DNA from 3 places in the Arthrobacter sp. Hor0625 genome. Region 2 is predicted to be linked to each of the others. Evidence: riboswitches for the same ligand, from Rfam matches in the RefSeq annotation. Region 2 holds a riboswitch; each other region holds the start of a gene.
The links. Region 2 has a riboswitch for cyclic di-AMP ahead of ACTWLI_RS02910 (M23 family metallopeptidase). Riboswitches for the same ligand answer to the same signal wherever they lie in the genome.

Region 1: another riboswitch for cyclic di-AMP. It lies ahead of ACTWLI_RS12990 (hypothetical protein); the one in region 2 lies ahead of ACTWLI_RS02910 (M23 family metallopeptidase).
Region 3: another riboswitch for cyclic di-AMP. It lies ahead of ACTWLI_RS03730 (hypothetical protein); the one in region 2 lies ahead of ACTWLI_RS02910 (M23 family metallopeptidase).

The regions. Positions count from the first base shown of each region.
Region 1 is NZ_CP199586.1:2,814,906-2,820,633, reverse strand. It holds gene ACTWLI_RS12995 (dihydrofolate reductase family protein) at 124-681, shown strand; gene ACTWLI_RS12990 (hypothetical protein) at 822-1,586, opposite strand; cyclic di-AMP (ydaO/yuaA leader) riboswitch at 1,591-1,783, opposite strand; gene ACTWLI_RS12985 (hypothetical protein) at 1,976-2,230, shown strand; gene ACTWLI_RS12980 (DNA alkylation repair protein) at 2,255-2,980, opposite strand; gene ACTWLI_RS12975 (choice-of-anchor D domain-containing protein) at 3,013-5,728, opposite strand, start outside.
Region 2 is NZ_CP199586.1:665,854-671,581, forward strand. It holds gene ACTWLI_RS02910 (M23 family metallopeptidase) at 1-773, opposite strand, end outside; cyclic di-AMP (ydaO/yuaA leader) riboswitch at 778-983, opposite strand; gene ACTWLI_RS02915 (metal-dependent transcriptional regulator) at 1,137-1,835, opposite strand; gene serC (phosphoserine transaminase) at 2,171-3,298, shown strand; gene ACTWLI_RS02925 (MFS transporter) at 3,314-4,657, opposite strand; gene ACTWLI_RS02930 (DUF3027 domain-containing protein) at 4,703-5,359, opposite strand; gene ACTWLI_RS02935 (cold-shock protein) at 5,367-5,728, opposite strand, start outside.
Region 3 is NZ_CP199586.1:842,874-848,601, forward strand. It holds gene ACTWLI_RS03715 (winged helix-turn-helix domain-containing protein) at 1-112, opposite strand, end outside; gene ACTWLI_RS03720 (response regulator transcription factor) at 740-1,480, shown strand; gene ACTWLI_RS03725 (HAMP domain-containing sensor histidine kinase) at 1,484-3,052, shown strand; cyclic di-AMP (ydaO/yuaA leader) riboswitch at 3,216-3,386, shown strand; gene ACTWLI_RS03730 (hypothetical protein) at 3,385-4,131, shown strand; gene ACTWLI_RS03735 (VOC family protein) at 4,247-4,624, opposite strand; gene upp (uracil phosphoribosyltransferase) at 4,743-5,378, opposite strand; gene ACTWLI_RS03745 (phosphatase PAP2 family protein) at 5,391-5,728, opposite strand, start outside.

The sequences.
Region 1 (5,728 bases), 1.3 Mb from region 2:
CTGCCGAAAACACGAACAAGTCCTGCCGCCGGATCCCCAAGGAGCTCAAACGGCATGATCCTGCCGGTTCGTTTTCACCGCGTTCCCCTACCGGGAGGCCCCGTCCGGGCGTACGCTCGGCCCATGCGGAAGATCATTGTGGCCGTGCAGGTCTCCCTTGATGGGTTCTTCGAGGGCCCCGGCCGCGATATTGGCTGGCACCGGGTCGATGAGGAGCTGCACAACCACTTCAACGAGCAGTTGCGGACGATGGGGGCCTTCCTGGACGGTCGGGTCACCTATGAACTGATGGCCGGCTACTGGCCGACGGCCGACCTGGATCCGGCGAGCACGCCGGCGGAGGCGGAGTTCGCCCGGATCTGGCGGGACATGCCCAAGTACGTGTACTCCCGGACCCTGCAGGCGGCCGGGTGGAACACCACGGTGGTGCGCGACGTCGTCGCCGGCGATGTCCTGGAGTTGAAGCGGAGCCCCGGCGGGGACCTGGCGCTCGGCGGGGCGGAGCTGGCCGACAGCTTCCGCCGCCTCGGGCTGATCGATGAATACTGGATTTACGTCCATCCGGTCCTGCTGGGGCGCGGCCGGCCGCTGTTTAGGACTGCCGCGGACAGGACGGAGCTGGCGCTGGCGGACACCAGGGCGTTCGGCAACGGGGTGGTTTTACTCCGCTACACCAGCTGAGCGGCACCCCGACGGCGGCCATGCGGCTGAACCCGCACGCAGGCAAGCGAAAGCCGGTGGCCGGCTGCCCAGGGCAGCCGGCCACCGGCTTTGAAAGAGGCGCGTGCGCCGCCGCTCTGCGCGGTGCTTAAGCGCGGTGGTTAGGCGCCGGCGCGGACGAAGGTCACGCCGCCGGTGGCGGTCAACCAGGACAGCGGGTGCTTGATCGTCTGGTTCGAGCCGTTCATGCCGCCGCTGATGACCTGGCCGTCGCCGGCGTAGATGGCAACGTGGCCGGACTGGACGATCATGTCGCCGGGCTGCGGGGTGCCCACAACCTTGCCGTAGTTCATGAACTGCTGCGGACCGAGGTCACCCACCGGGATACCGGCAGCGCCGAGGGCTTTCTCCACCATGGCGGTGCAGTCCTGGGTGATGCCGATCTGGCTGTAGGCGGCCGCCAGCATGGCGGCGTTCACGCCGCCGGCCTTCGGTGCAGGCGCTGCGGTTGCCTTCGCCTGGACGGTGATCGCCGGCGCCGCCGGAGCGGCAACGGGGGCAGCAGCCGGAACGGCCGGCGCGGGAGCAGCTGCGGGGGCCGCGGCCACCGGCTTCGGCTGCTCGATCACGGGTGCCGGCGTGGTGGCCACTGCCGGGCGGTCGAAGCTGATCTGCACCGCGGAATCAGCGGTGACGGGCGTCGAGACCTTGCTGTCGACGTCGACCTTGGAAGCCGGGGCGGAGTCGCGCTCGGCCGGGGCCGCGGTGGCCGCGTGGGCCGCCATGCCGCTGGTCAGGACGAGGCCGGACGCGGCGAAGAGTACGGCGGCCTGGCGGCCGATGGTGCCTGGTTTGACCGAAAACGCTGCGGTCCGTCCGGCGGTGGCGTCGGTACGATGGCGCGCAGAAGTAGTGCTTGAAGACATGAATGTAGCCTCTCCCAATGCCTGCGAGGTGAGCTGTCGGATTCGGATGGGAGGCACCCGGCCGCTGGCCCGTCAGAACGAGCACTGCGCGGCTTCACCCCAAGGCCGGCATAACGCCAGGCCAAAAGTGGTTTCCCCGTCTCTGCCAGATGGTTGCATTCGGATCCCGGGCCGCGGCAGAGTTAGGCAATCGGCTCAGGAGCGCCCGTATCGGATACAAACAGGCACTCATCCACGGTAACGTGATCAGGCCGTAATGTCACATTCAGATAACGAGGCCCGTGTCCTGCGCATTTTCCGGCCGGGGGCTGGGCCGAAAACCCCTGGGGGCGCCGGCGCTCCTGCGCCTAGGATGGCAGCACCCAGCATTTCCGGAGCGGAGGCCCGAGATGTCCAGCCCGTGCGTTGCGATCTGCCAGTTGAGCGACCCGGCCCAGCCGGACCTAGACGTCAACACCGAACTGCTTGTCCTAGAGGACAATGAGACCCACGTCTTGACGTGGGATGCCGAGCCGCGCGATGGCGGCTTCGACGTCCATGTCCTCAATGACCGTGTGGACGCGCTCGGGTTCATGGTCGTCACCGACTGGCAGTTCCTCGACGGAAAGGCCTACGCCGTGGTGGAGCGCCGGCCGGACCGGTAGCGGTTCAGCCGCCCGCCGGCCGGCTCAGGCGCGGCCGCGCCCGGGCTCCGCGCCGCCGTGCCGGCTGAATGCGCTGCGGATGGCGGACACCGCCTCCGCCACAGGGTCGTCGGGCGCCGGCACTGACGTTGCGGGCGCTCCGGACTCTGCGGAGCGGTGCCCCGGTTCCGCCGCAGCAGGACGGCGCGCGGCCGCCGTCGCCGTCCCCGTCTGCGCAAGGTGCGCCTGCCGGCGGAAGCGTTCCCAGTCGCCGCGGCCGGCCCGCACCTCGCGCAGCGGAGCGAGCAGGGCGGCGCGCCGGAGCCAGGCGTCCGGGTCCTGCAGCCAGCGCCCGAGGACGGCCTCGGCCCGGGCCCGGGGCGGGCCCTGCAGCCCCGCGACCAGCGGCCCGACGACGTCGACGGCGAGCGCGTCGGCCAGTTCGCGCAGGTGGGCGCCGCGGACGAAACCCTCGATCCGGGTCAGGTCCGTGTTGTCCAGCACAGCGAGGCGGGACTGCAGCAGCACGACGGCGGCGAGCCGGCGCTCGAAAACGGGCACTGCCCACAGTTCGGAGCTGAGCGCGGTGACGCCGTCGTGGTCCAGGTCCCGGTAGCGGCGGAGCGCGTCGCGGACCGTGCCGCGGACGGCACCCACGGAGGCGCCGTAAACCCGCAGCTCGGGGGCGTAGCGGGCCTGGCCTTCCTCCGCCCGCTGCCAGGAGCTTTCCCGTTGCAGCGCCGCGTCAATGAACTCCCCGGGCTCGCTCATGGCTCCATTCTGCCCGGTGGAGCGCGCCGGGCTTAGCCGGTGACGGCGCCGGTGGCCGAGTACCAGGTCAATTTGCCGCGCTGGAAGTTCGAGGCCCGGCCGACGGGGACCCAGTACTCGTCCGAGACCGGATAGCCCAGCCGTCCCCGTTCCCAGCCCAGGGCAGCCCAGCGGGACCTGATAGCGCCCATCACCGAATGCGCGCCGCTGGCCGGTGACCAGTAGATCGAGCTGCCACTGCCTCCGCCGCCGGCGAAGTGGTTGTACCGGCCCACCTTGTCCGGAGTTACCATCTCATCCGTGACGGGGTATCCAAGCTTGCCCTGCTCCCAGCCCTGCGCGGCCCACGCCGTCCTGATCCCGCCCATTACGGCGTGCGCCCCCGTCTTCGGTGACCAGTAGATCGAACTGCCGCTGCCCCCGCCGCCGGCGAAGTGGTTGTACCGGCCCACCCTGTCCGGGGTGGCCAACTCGTCCGTGACGGGGTAGCCGAGCCGGCTCTGTTCCCAGCCCAGGGCGGCCCAGCGGGACCGGATGGCCCCCATGACCGCGTGCGCCCCTGTCGCCGGCGACCAGTAAATCGAGCTGCCGCTGGCGCCGCCGCCGGAGAAGTGGTTGTACCGGCCCACCTTGTCCGGGGTCGCTTTCTCGTCCGTTGTCGGGAAGCGCAGGACGCCGGCGGCCCCGCCCATCGCCTTGTAGCGGGCGTAGATCGCTCCGGTCAGCACGTGTGCGCCGGTCGCCGGCGACCAACAGATCACGCCCCGGGCATAGTCCTGGCACTTGCCGCCCGCGACCGGGTATTCGAGGGTCAGGGACCGCCCGAGGATCGACCGGGGGTCACCGGCGTTGAGCTGGTAGGCCTTGAGCCCGATCGGATCGTCGACGCCCGTTCCTGTAAGCATCACCTTCAGGGCGCCCTGCCCGTCGTTGCCGGTCAAGAGGTAGAACGTGTCCACGGTTCCTGCCTGGCCCGGCGCCGTCGGTTTGAAGGTGACGCTCTGGTAGGCGGATTCACCCGGCGGGATGACCAGGCCTTCGGCGATCGGGGTGGTGGTCGAGAAGACGCCCTGCGGCGCCTTGGCCTTGGTGATGGTCAGCGGGATGTTTCCGGTGTTGACGACCGTGAAGTCCCGGGTGGCGGCTGCACCGACGGCCACGTCGCCGAAGTCCAGCGACGGCGGGAGCTGCAAGTGCGCCGCGCCGGAGACCGCCGTCGCCGACAGCGGGACGGTGAGTGATCCGCGGTCGCTGGCGACCACCAGTTTGTCAGCCACGGCGCCCGCCGCCGTCGGGCTAAAGGTGATGGACACCGGCACGGAGGTAAGCGGCTGGATCTTTTGCCCAAGGACCGGCGCCGTGCCCGGGTCCACCTTGAGGGCTGCGTTGGCCGGAGGGGTCATCCCGGTGACCGTGGCGACGGTGGTGCCGGTATTGACGACATTGACGGTCTGCCGGCTGCTCGTCTGGGTCGGCACATCGGTGTAGGCCAGCGCTGCCGGGGTGGCACCCAGCCCCTCCTTCGTGCCCACGGCGTGGATGCCGAGGAGGTCTGTTTCGCCGTCGGCGGTCTTGACCGTCAGCGCTCCATCGACCTGGCCGACGGCGGTCGGCGCGAACGTCACGGGAACCGCCAGGCTGGCGCCTTTGGCCAGCGCGCGGGGCAGCGGCAGGGCGCCGATCGCGAACGGCGCGGCGGTGGACACGGCGTTGATGGTGACGGCCCTGGTGGCGGTGACGGTCACGGTGCCGGTCTTCGCCGAACCCACCGCGGCCAGGCCGAGGTCGGTGTTCGTTGCCCCGACGGCGGAGGTCGTGGGGGCGCCGAACGCCAGCAGCCGCCCGTCCCTGGTGCCGACGTAGACCCGGCCGTTGTCGGTGGCCACCGACGAGAACTTGGAGGCCGTGCCGAGCGGTCCGGCAAACACCTGCTGAAGCTTTCCGTTGCTGTCCGGCAGCGCGCGGTAGGCCCGCAGTTCGGCACCGGCCCCGGTGGGTCCGGTCGAGTACACCACCCACACGAGCGCCGAGGCGGGATCCGTGCCGTTCGAGGTGACCGACGGCGCGCCGGAGGTGTATCCGAACGTGCCCACCGACGTGCCCACCGAGGCCAGCTGCACGCCGCCGGTGCTGGTCGGCACAAGCTTGTGGGCCCGGAGATAGCCCTTGTTTTCGACGGTGTAGACGTACCCGCCGTCGGGGGTGCCCAGGAACGCGGGCCTGCCCCAGACCCCGCTGTACGGACCGGCCTCGTCCAGGACCGCGTCTCCGCCGCCGGGGCCTTGGCCCATGCCGCCGAGGTTCGTCCGGTCCATCAGGTACACACGCCCGTCCTTGCCCGCGTGGACCAGCAGCCGCGGGTGCGCCGCAGTCCCATAGCCGTCGGGGATGGCGATCGGCGCCCCGGAGCCGAGGTCGGCGTCGTCCTGGTCGAGCTTGGCGTTGTTGGCGGGGCTGAAGAAGTCGGTGGGCTTGAGGGTGCCGTCCGCGCCCACGGCCAGCCGGACCACGGATTCGGCGAGGGTGGCCGGCGGGGTTTTGCCGGGTCCGGGCTTAGGCGAGATGCCGTTACCGGTGGCGAAGAGGATCTGGCCCGGCCCGTCGGAGACCAGGCCGCCGCCGGACTGCCAGATGCCGCCCTCGGCGTTGCTGTTGCCGGATTCGGTGGCCCACATGGTGGTCTGGCGCCCGGCGGTGGAGACGCTGACGACGTAGCCGACGAACGGGGCGTAGTCGCAGTGGCTGGCG
Region 2 (5,728 bases):
TCGAAGTGGAGGTGGCAGCCGGTGGATGCGCCGGTGGTTCCGCTCATCGCCACCACATCGCCGCGTGAGACCTGCTGGCCCACGTGGACGCTGGACGACGACAAGTGGTTGTACGTGGTCTCCAGGCCGTTGCCATGGTCGATCACGACCCGGTTGCCGCCCCCGTAGGGGTGCCAGCCGGAAAAGGTAACGGTGCCGCTCGCGGCGGCGTGCACGGCGGTGCCGCACTGGGCGGCGTAGTCCTGGCCGCGGTGGAACTCGCCGGCCCCGCCGGTGATCGGGCTGACCCGGTAACCGAAGGCCGAGGCGGTGACCATGGAATCAAGCGGGGCTCCCAGGCTGCCGGCGGAGGCGGCGCGCGTGATGGAACCGACCGACTGGGCGCTGAGCAGCTGCTTGAGCCGGCCGTCCGGGTCGCCCTTGGTGGTCACGGCGGTGCGGTTGAAGTTGATCTCGGCGGCGGCGGCCTTCACTTCAGGCTGCGCCGCGGCGGAGACCGAACCGGTGCGGGCGGCGCCGGTGGCTGTCGCGGGGCCGGTGGCAGGCACGGCGACGGTCAGGACCAGGCCGGTGGCGGCCAGGGCAATGCCGGCCTTCTGACCCACTCCGCTGACGGCGGCGAAGTCAGTTACCTGGCGGAACGGGCTGCGCCGGCCGCGGCGCTCGTCGCGGTGCGCGTCACGCGGGCGGCCGGTAAGGACGACGGCGGCCGGGCGCGGCTCCGGAGCGGGGCCGGTCGCACGACGGCGGCCCCTGACGGTCTGGGTGGTCAAGAAGGGTTCCTCTCTGGCTAGCCTGCGAAGTTAGCTGTCGGATTCGGGTCAGAGAGATCAAAGACCCGGTCCGCCGGTGCAAGCATCCAGGCACAGGGGAATCCAAGGACATCCTCGTGGTGTTTGCTTGCCGCTAGCGGACTTCACCCCAAGGCTGCCGCAGCAGCCGTTAGTGGTTCCCCCGCCTCTGCCAGAAGGATGATTCGCCTACTGATCCGCTGGCAGAGCTCGGCTTCGGATCAGATAACGGTTTAGTATCAGTGCTAGTCATCAACTATAGAGGATTAAGACCCGTAGTGATAATTCCGTTATCGGGTTGTGGACAACTTTCCAGGTGTCCGGCGGCCTGCCCCGGGACGGGAGCTACCCCAGAGTAACGAAGACATGGGCGGCGACCTCCGGCGGCAGCTCAAGGGCCCCCTGGATGTCGGGAACCCGGACGGAGATGTATTCGCCGACGCGCTCCAGCGACACGGCGGCGCCCGGGCGGATGCCCCCCTCATCGAGCTGGGCCAGCAGTTCCGGCTCGACCTGGATCGGCTCGGCCAGCCGGTTCACGGTGATCCGGGCGCCCTCCGCGTAGCCGGCCATGGCGTCGAGCAGGTTCACCACGCCGTGCCCCTGTGCCGGTTCGAGCGGCAGGCCGCCGATCTCGGCGAGGCCGGGGATGGGGTTTCCGTAGGGCGAGACGGTGGGGTGGTCCAGCAGTTCGAAGATCCTGCGCTCGACCCGCTCGCTCATCACGTGCTCCCAGCGGCACGCCTCCTCGTGGACGTAGGCCCAGTCGAGGCCGATCACGTCAGCAAGGAGCCGTTCGGCGAGGCGGTGCTTGCGCATGACTTCGATGGCGCGCTTCCGGCCGACGGCGGTCAGTTCAAGGTGCCGGTCGCCGGACACGACGACGAGGCCGTCGCGCTCCATGCGCCCGACGGTCTGGGACACGGTCGGGCCTGAGTGGCGCAGCCGCTCGGCGATGCGGGCGCGGAGGGCGACGATGTTCTCTTCTTCGAGTTCCAGGATGGTCCGAAGATACATCTCCGTGGTGTCGATCAGATCCGTCATTCAGCTCAGCTCCTCGGGCGCCGCCCTTGCGTCTTTCCCACCGTACAGCGCGCGGCGCGCGCCCAGGCGGGATCCGCCGTACGTCACCGTTCAGCCTAGCCTATTGTGAATTAGTCCGGATAATTCCGGGCGTGGCCGCCGCTTGGCAGCCCGCTCCCCCGCCCCGGCGCCGGCCGCGGGTCCACCCGCCCGGGACCGGGTCTCGATGACCGGACTGTGACGGACATTTTTCCCGCCCGCATCGGCCGGTCGGGCAGAATGAAGGAGCAGGTTCCGGCCCCACCGCGCCGGGACCGACCCCAGCCCGCCACGCACCCAGCGAAAATGGAGCCACAGTGAGCGACAGCAGCATCACCATCCCAGCGAACCTCCTGCCCAAGGACGGCCGGTTCGGCGCCGGCCCCTCGAAGGTGCGGCCGGAGCAGATGCAGGCCCTCGCCGACGCGTCGGGACTGCTGGGCACCTCGCACCGCCAGGCGCCGGTGAAGAACCTTGTGGGTTCGGTCCGGACGGGCCTGAGTGATTTCTTCCGCGCCCCCGAAGGCTACGAGGTGATCCTCGGCGTCGGCGGCTCCACCGCGTTCTGGGATATCGCCAGCTTCGGCCTGGTCGAGAACAAGGCACAGCACCTGTCGTTCGGTGAGTTCGGTTCCAAGTTCGCCGCCGCCACCAACAAGGCCCCGTTCCTGGCGGAGTCCTCGATCATCACCTCGGATCCGGGAACCCGGCCGGTGCCGAGCGCGGAAGCCGGCGTCGACGTCTATGCCTGGCCGCACAATGAAACCTCCACCGGCGTCGCAGCCCCGGTCAAGCGCGTCGCCGGCGCGGACGAGGGCTCGCTCGTGCTGGTGGACGCCACGTCCGCGGCCGGCGGCCTGGACGTGGACGTCGCGGAGACCGATGTGTACTACTTCGCCCCGCAGAAGAACTTCGCCTCCGACGGCGGCCTGTGGCTCGGGCTGTTCTCCCCGGCCGCCCTGGAGCGGGCCGCGCGGATCAAAGCCGGCGGCCGCTGGATCCCCGACTTCCTGGACCTGCAGACGGCGATCGACAACTCCCGGCTGAACCAGACCTATAACACCCCGGCCCTGGCCACGCTGGTGACACTGGATGCACAGGTGCGGTGGCTCAACGCCAACGGCGGCCTCGACTTTGCCGCCGCACGGACCGCGGACTCGGCCGGGCGGATCTACCGCTGGGCCGAAGCCTCCCCCTACGCCACGCCGTTCGTGGGCCGCGCAGAGGACCGGTCCAATGTCATCGCCACGATTGACTTCGACGAGTCGATCGACGCCGCTGCGATCGCGAAGGTGCTGCGCGCCAACGGCGTCGTGGACACCGAGCCGTACCGCAAGCTCGGCCGCAACCAGCTGCGGATCGCCACCTTCGTGGCCATCGAGCCGGACGATGTGTCCGCGCTGCTGGAGTGCATCGACTTCGTCGTGGGTGAACTGCAGAAGTAGGCCGGCGGGGACGCGTCAGCGTTCGACGGCGTCGCCCGGGTTCGTCCCCCGGGCGGCGCCGTCTGTGGTTTCCGCGGTCTCCGCATGGCGGTCGCCGCCGTCGGGCACCACCCGGAAGAACCGGAGCCCGCGGGCGCGCCGGTTAAAGGCAATCCGCAGGTGTTTGGCCCGGACAATCCAGACCATGCCGATCAGTGCCGCGGCAACGCCGGAGGCCGCCGCGACGCCCATCGACCAGCGTGCGCCGGCGACGTTCGCCACCCAGCCGACCAGCGGGGCGCCGATGGGCGTGCCGCCCATGAAGATTGCCATGTAGAGAGCCATCACCCGGCCGCGCATGACCGGGTCCGTGGTGGTCTGCACGTAGCCGTTCGCGCTGGTCATCATGGTGATCGCGAACAGGCCGACCGGCACCAGGGCGATGCCGTACCAGAAGTAGTCCGGCGCCAGGGCTGCGAGGCCGGAGGTCACCCCAAAGGCTCCGGCCGCACCGAAGATCACCCGCATGCGGGGTTTCTTCCGTCCCGCCGAGAGCAGGGCGCCGGCGACGGAGCCGATCGCCATGATCGAATTCATCAGGCCAAAGGCGCCGGCGTCGAGGCCGAACTCCGTGCCCACCATGGCGGCGATGAACAGGACGAAGTTCAGCCCGAGCGTGCCGACGATGAAGACCGCCACCAGCACCACCACGATGTCGGGCCGGTACCGCACGTAGCGCAGGCCCTCCCGGATCCGGCCCTTGCCGGCGGCCGCGCGCGGCAGCTGGCGCAGCGAGGCGGACGGGATCTTGGCCAGGCTCAGCAACAGCGCCACGAACGTGACGGTGTTGACCAGGAAGACCCAGCCCGGGCCAATGGCCACGGTGAGCATCCCGGCGACGGCCGGCCCGATCATGCGTGCCACGTTGAAGGAGGCGCTGTTGAGGGCGACCGCATTGGGCAGGTAGTCGTCGCGTACCAGTTCGGAGACGAACGTCTGCCGCACGGGTGCGTCCACGGCGGAGACGACGCCCAGCAGCAGCGCGAAGACGTAGACATGCCAGAGCTGCGCGGCCCCGGAGACCACCAGGACGCCCAGCGCCGCGCTCAGCAGGGCCATCGCCGACTGGGTGAGCACCAGCAGGCGTTTGCGGTTGAAACGGTCGGCGACCAGGCCGGCGACCGGCGCGAGGAACAGCTGCGGGCCCAGCTGCAGGGCCATCGTGATGCCCATGGCCCCGGCGTCCTGGCCGGTCAGGTGGTCAAAGACCAGCCAGTCCTGGGCGGTGCGCTGCATCCAGGTCCCGATGTTCGAGACGAGGGCGCCGATGAACCAGATCCGGTAGTTCAGGATGTGCAGGGACTTGAAGGTGGACCTCATGTCCTGGCCTTCCGCCGCCGCATTCCCCCGAACCGTCCCAAACCGCTAGTCGGCCTCTACCTGGGACGGCGCTTCCGCGGGGGCGTCGTCGTCCTCGGGGGCGGCCTCAGCGGCGTCGTCCTCAGGGGCGGCCTCAGCGGCGTCGTCCTCAGGGTCGGCCTCAGCGGCGCCGTCCTCGGGGGCATCGTCGTTGGCGGGGGCATCGTCGCCGGAGGCCCCATCCTGCGGGGCTTCCCCGGAAGCATCGCCGGCGCCGGACGCGGCGGCCTCGTCCTGCTGGGCGTCCTCGGGCCGTACCCGTTCGGCCCAGGGCACCCACTCCGGGGCCAGGATGGAGTCCTCGGACGGCAGGAGGCCCAGTTCGTTGACGGTGACCACCTTGGAGCGCGAGTTGCGGGTCAGCACCGCGTACCACTGCCAGCCGCTGTAGCCGGGCAGCTTGGACTCGAAGAGGTGGGTGACCAGGCGGTCGCCTTCGCTCTTGGCCGCCAGGTGCCGGCCGATCTGGTCCGCCGGGGCGATGCCCTCCACGGCGGTCCGGGCGGCGTCGACGGCGGCGGCCAGGAACGCGTCGGGTTTACCGGTGCGCCACACGGGCACGCCGTAGCGGGGTTTGGATCCTGCTTTGGAGGCTTTGGCGCCGGCGGCCGCAGCTGCTGCGCCGGCCGCCGGGGCGGCGTTCTGTTCAGGTTCCGGAGTCATGGAGGCCTTACGCGTCCAGCTCGTCGGCGACCTTACGCAGGGCCGCAGCGATGGCCTTGGCCTTGTTGCCCTCCGGGTATTTGCCCGCGGACAGCGTGCCGGAGAGGTTGTCGAGCACCGTCACCAGGTCCTGCACCAGCGGCGCGAGATCCCGGGCGCTGGGCCGCTTGGCCTTCGCGATCGACGGCGTCTTGTCCAGCACCCGCAGGCCCAGGGCCTGGGCGCCCTTGCGGCCGTCGGCCACGCCGAACTCCACCCGGGTGCCGGCCTTCAGGTCCGTGACACCCTCGGGCAGCGCGGACTTGGGCAGGAAGACCTCCTGGCCGTCCTCGCCTGCGAGGAATCCGAAGCCTTTTTCCTTGTCATACC
Region 3 (5,728 bases), 180 kb from region 2:
ATCCGGCAGGGCCGAAGCTGGGCCTGCCGCCGAAGCCCTGGCGGACACCGGTCTGGCCGGCCTTGTTAGCGTTTCGGACGGAGATGTGGACGTATCCGGATGCAACTGACATGGATTGCTTACCTCAATGTGAATGGCCGTCATCGCGGCTCGAATGCTTTTTCCCCGCAATGAGAACTGGGGAGGGGCGCCCGACGCTGGGCTGGGGGCGAATGCCTAGAAAACGTTCTGGGGTGTAGAAGTTAGGCGTGCATTCGACAACAGGGCATCTCAGTACCAGCGGGTGCGCTGATCCAGGAAGCTGCGGCTGCAGGTGCTGTTGAGTTCTTGTTCACATTGGAAGTGTGCAACGTAACAATGAGAACTAGCAAGTAACAATGGACGCTAAAGTCCGCATGGTGAGACAAAATCGCCGTTTGTAGTGGAGATCACAATTCTGCGCTGCCGGTCTGGGGCCGGGAGATCACGCGGAATAGAACTGCATTTCGCCACGTGCCCGAAGATGATTCGATCTTGCGGCCTGGTGGCGGCTTTGCGTTTTCCGTAAGCAGAAATTACGAAATCGCATCTTTGGTCCGGTGCGCGGGCCGGCCGTCCACGCAGTGGGCAGCCCTGAGGACCCGACCCGGCCGCCGCGGCCCCGGTCCCGGGCGGACACCCAGCTCGATAGTCTGGAAGTCACAGGTGCCGCACAGGATCCCCAAAGCCGCACCTCACCGGCAGATCGGAGAGTCGTCCCATGGCCACTTCGCACTCCATGACCAACCACCTCCCCCAACTGACGCATCCGGACGGCTCCCCCATCCGGGCCCTGGTGGTGGACGACGAGCCCAGTCTCTCGGAGCTGATGAGCATGGGGCTGCGCATGGCGGGCTGGTCCGTTGCCGTGGCGGCGGACGGCCCCGAAGCGGTCAAGCTGGCCAAGGAATTCCGCCCCGACGTGCTGGTCCTGGACGTGATGCTCCCCGGGTTCGACGGCGTCGAGCTGCTCACCCGGATCCGCGCGTTCGCGCCCGAGGTACCCGCGCTCTTCCTCACGGCCAAGGACGCCGTCCAGGACCGGATCACCGGACTGGCAGCCGGCGGCGATGACTACGTCACCAAGCCGTTCAGCATGGAGGAAGTCCTGCTGCGGCTCCACCGGCTGGTCCAGCGCTCCGGGGTGGCCGCCATGGACACTGCCGAGCTCGTCGTCGGGGACCTCGTGCTGAACGTGGACACCCGCGACGTGACGCGGGCCGGCGAGGACGTGCACCTGACCGCCACCCAGTTCGAACTGCTGCGTTACCTGATGGAGAACCCGAAACGGGTCATCAGCAAGGCCCAGATCCTGGACCGGGTCTGGGACTACGACTTCGGCGGCCAGGCCAACATCGTGGAACTGTACATCTCCTATCTGCGGAAGAAGATCGACGCCAACCACGCGCCGATGATCCACACGGTGCGCGGCGCCGGCTACGTCCTGAAACCGGCGGACTGACCGATGCCTTCCTTCCCCGACGTTGCGGCCGCTCCCGGGCCCGACTGGCGCAGCCCGTCCACGTGGCATCTGCGCACCCGGCTGGTCCTGGTGGCCATGGGACTGCTCGTGGCCATCTGCGGCGCAGTGGGCGTCTTCAGCTACATCTCCATGGATTCCTTCCTCACCCGGCAACTCGACGAACAGCTCGGAGCCGCCGCGCACCGCTCCAGCGAGTTCGGCCGATCCGACCCCGACGACCCCCGCGGACGGCCGGACCCGCTTGAGGCACGCGGTCAGGGCATCGGCACGCTGAATGCCCGGTTGCAGGGCGGCGCCGTGGTGAGCGCCGGTGTCCTTGCCGGCGATGCCACGCGCAGGAGCCTCTCCGCCGACGACAACGCGGTCCTGCTGGCGCTGGCCCCGAACGCGGAGCCGGTGGACCGGACCCTCTCGGCGGGCGCCTACCGGCTTATCGCCGCGACCGCCCCGTACGGCGACGTCATTGTCACCGGGCTGCCCCTGGCCGAGAAGCAAAGCACCCTGGCGTCCCTGGTGGGCACCCTCGGAGCCGTGTCCGCCGGCGGCCTGATCCTGGTCGGGCTCGTCGGCACCGCCCTCATCCGCCGGACCATGCAGCCGCTCGAGCAGCTCTCCGAGGTCGCCACCAAGGTCTCACGGCTGCCGCTGGACGCCGGCGAGGTGGCGCTGGGGGTGCGCGTCCCGCCGTCGGCCGCCCACCCGGGCACGGAGGTCGGCAGCGTCGGCTACGCCCTGAACCAGATGCTGGAGAACGTCTCCAATGCCCTGCAAGCCCGGCAGGAAAGCGAGATGAAGGTGCGGCAGTTCGTCGCGGACGCCTCCCACGAACTCCGGACGCCCCTGACCGCGATCCGCGGCTACACCGAGTTGCTGCGGATGACGGAGCATTTCACCCCCGACGGCGAGAAGTCCCTGGCCCGTGTGCAAAGCCAGTCGGAGCGGATGACGGCGCTGGTGGAGGATCTGCTGCTGCTGGCGCGGCTGGACGAGGGGCAGCCGCCCACCTTCGGCAACGTCGACCTCACCCAGCTGGCGGTCGAAACGGTGAGCGACGAGAAGGTCATGGCCCCGGACCGGATCTGGCAGTTGGAACTTCCCGACGAGCCCGTGCTGGTGCGCGGCGACTCCACCCAGCTGCACCAGGTGCTCGCCAATCTGCTGTCCAACGCCCGCAAGCACACCGGGCCGGGAACGACCGTGGTCACCGGCGTGATGCGCGCGGCCGACGGCAGCGCCGTGGTCACCGTGACGGACAACGGCGGCGGCATCGCCCCGGAGTTCGTCGGCCGGGTCTTCGCGCGCTTCGCCCGGGCCGACGCCGCCCGCACGAATCCGGCGGCCGGGGCCGCAGGCGGGCCCGCCGGACCGTCAGCAGCGCCGTCGGCAGGGACGACGGCGGTCGCCGCACCGGCGTCCGAGGGCACCAGCGGGCTGGGGCTATCCATCGTGTACTCGATCGTCCAGGCCCACGGCGGGACGGTCGAGGTGACCTCCCGGCCGGGCCGGACCCAGTTCGCCGTCAGGCTGCCGGCAGCGGCTGCCGCTTCCTGACCGGCCGGCCTTGCACCAACCCGCTATCCTCTTGGGCGCCAAAGGCAAGCCGCCACACCACGCCACACCACGCCCGTTACCTAAATGTGACTTTCGGAGGAGAGTTCGGTACGGTTTTATGGAGCGGTCATCGATCTGACCGCGCATCCGGGTTGACGCCAAGCTCTGCCGCTTCCCGGATTCTCATGGACCAGGCAGAGGCGGGGGACCCAGTGTTCCCGGGCATTCTGCAGCCATGCACCCTTGGGGTTAAGCCGACACGTTGAGATTCCGTGCGGCCGGGTCACGGATCCGAACCCGACAGCTCACTCCGTAGGCGTTGAGAGGCATAGATGACTGATTTCAAGGTACCCGCGCGCCCGGAAGGCGCTAAACGCACGTCCGACACCGACCACGCGCGCCACCGCGCCGTCCCGGCCCAACGCACTTCTGCCCTGTCACGGCTTCGTGCAGGCTCGGCCGGCAAGCGCGCCGCCGTAGCCGCCACAGCTTTCGCCGTCCTGCTGGGCGCCGGCGCTGCAGGCCAGGCCTCGGGCCAGAGCGCCCGCGCCGATGAAGCGGCCAGGGACACCGCCGCTTCCCTGCAAACCTTGAACTTTGAACGGGTCGGCAGCAACACCCCTGCCTCCCCCGCCCCGGCGAGCGTGGAGGCCAAGGCCAGCAAGGCAGCCAAGGCGCCGGCCTCCCCCACCGCCAAGGCTGCGGCGCCGAAGAAGGCCCCGGCGGCCCCCAAACCGGCGGCGGCAAAGCCCGCCAAGCCGATCGCCGTCGACGACCCGGCCGGGGCGCAGGCCTACGCGGCCTCCCAGTTGCCGGCCCACGGCTGGGCGCCGAGCGAGATGCAGTGCCTGATGAAGCTGTGGACCAAGGAATCGGACTGGAAGACCACCGCGACCAACCCCAGCAGCGGCGCGTACGGCGTGGTGCAGTCCCTGCCGGCGGAGAAAATGGCCAGCGCCGGCGCGGACTACCGGACCAACTACCGGACCCAGATCAACTGGGGTCTGCAGTACGTCGAGGACCGCTACGGCTCGCCGTGTAACGCCCTGAACTTCCACTACGCGAACAACTGGTACTAAGCACCACGGGCCCTTCCCGTAGGGTGCCCGCAGAACGAGGCCCCGGATCCGCCGGATCCGGGGCCTCTTTCTGCCTTGCGCCCCGCGCGGCCAGCGGCGGGGCGGATCCGGCCGGCTACCCGTTGGGACGGCCGGGGATGTACTGCACTGCCCATTTGTTGCCGTCCGGATCGGCGAAGTAGATGAACTCGCCCCAGTCTTGAACGTCGACTTCGCTGACGTCCACGCCGCCTTCCTTGAGTTGCCGGTGCGCGGCCTGGATGTCGCTGACCACCATCTGGAGGCTCGGCGCGGTGCCGGGCGGAGCATCGGTAAGCCCCTCGCCGATCGCAATCGAGCAGGCCGATCCCGGCGGTGTCAGCTGGACAAAACGGATGCCCTCGGAGGGGCGTTCGTCATAGTCGGCGTTGAAGCCCACCTTGTTAACGTAGAAGTCCTTGGCCCGGTCCACATCCGACACGGGCACGAAAACGAGTTCAAGTTTCCAGTCCATGGCCACAGGCTAGTCCCGGACGGGTTCCGCCGGAACCCTTCGACGCCGGACGCCGGAAACGGCGGGCAGTGGACAGCAGAAAGGCCCCGGACCGCTGGTCCGGGGCCTTGCGCCGCGTCTAGACTGCGATGCCGTAGAGCCGGTCGCCGGCGTCGCCCAGGCCCGGCACGATGTAGGACTTTTCGTTGAGCTTCTCGTCGATCGAGGCCAGGACGATCGTGACGTTGGCGTCCGAGAGTTCCTCCTCCAGCTTCGCCAACCCCTCGGGGGCGGCCAGCAGGCAGATGCAGGTGACATCGGAGGCGCCGCGCTTGAAGAGGAACTTGATCGCTTCACGCAGGGTGCCGCCGGTGGCCAGCATCGGGTCGAGGACGAAGATCTGCCGGTCCGTCAGATCCTCCGGCAGGCGCTCCGCGTAAGTGATGATGTCCAGCGTTTCCTCGTCCCGGGCCATGCCCAGGAAGCCGACCTCAGCGGTGGGGACCAGCTTGGTCATGCCTTCGAGCATGCCGAGCCCGGCGCGCAGGATGGGGACAACCAGCGGGGTGGGCTTGGTGAACGCCGTGCCGATGGTGGTGCTGACCGGCGTCTCGATGGTGACAGGCTCGGTGCGGACGTCGCGGGTCGCCTCGTAGGCCAGCAGCGTGACCAGCTCTTCGGTGAGCTGCCGGAAGACCGGGGACGGGGTGTTTTTGTCCCGCAGTACGGTGAGCTTATGGGCGACCAGCGGGTGGTCAACAACGAGAGTGCGCATGGGTCAAAACTATCATCCGGACGCTGAGGAGCGTCCCCCGGGCCCGGGGGTTCCGGCGTCGGCGCTCCCGCTGTCGGCCCCAGCGCTGGCGGTCCCGCCGTCGTGGGCCCGCCCGCCGTCGTCGTCCGCGCGGGCGTCACCATTTCCATTTCCTTCCACGACCGACGCCGGGGCCCGGTCGCGCAGGTGCGCCTTGTTGTCGAAGGTCGGCGCGGGACCGGTACGCTCCCGGTGCCGCAGTACATGGAAGAGCCTGTGGGCCAGGATCACGATCCCCACCCAGCCCAGTCCCAGGGCCCAGCCGAAGATCACGTCGGTCATCCAGTGGTGGCCCAGGAACACCCGGCTCA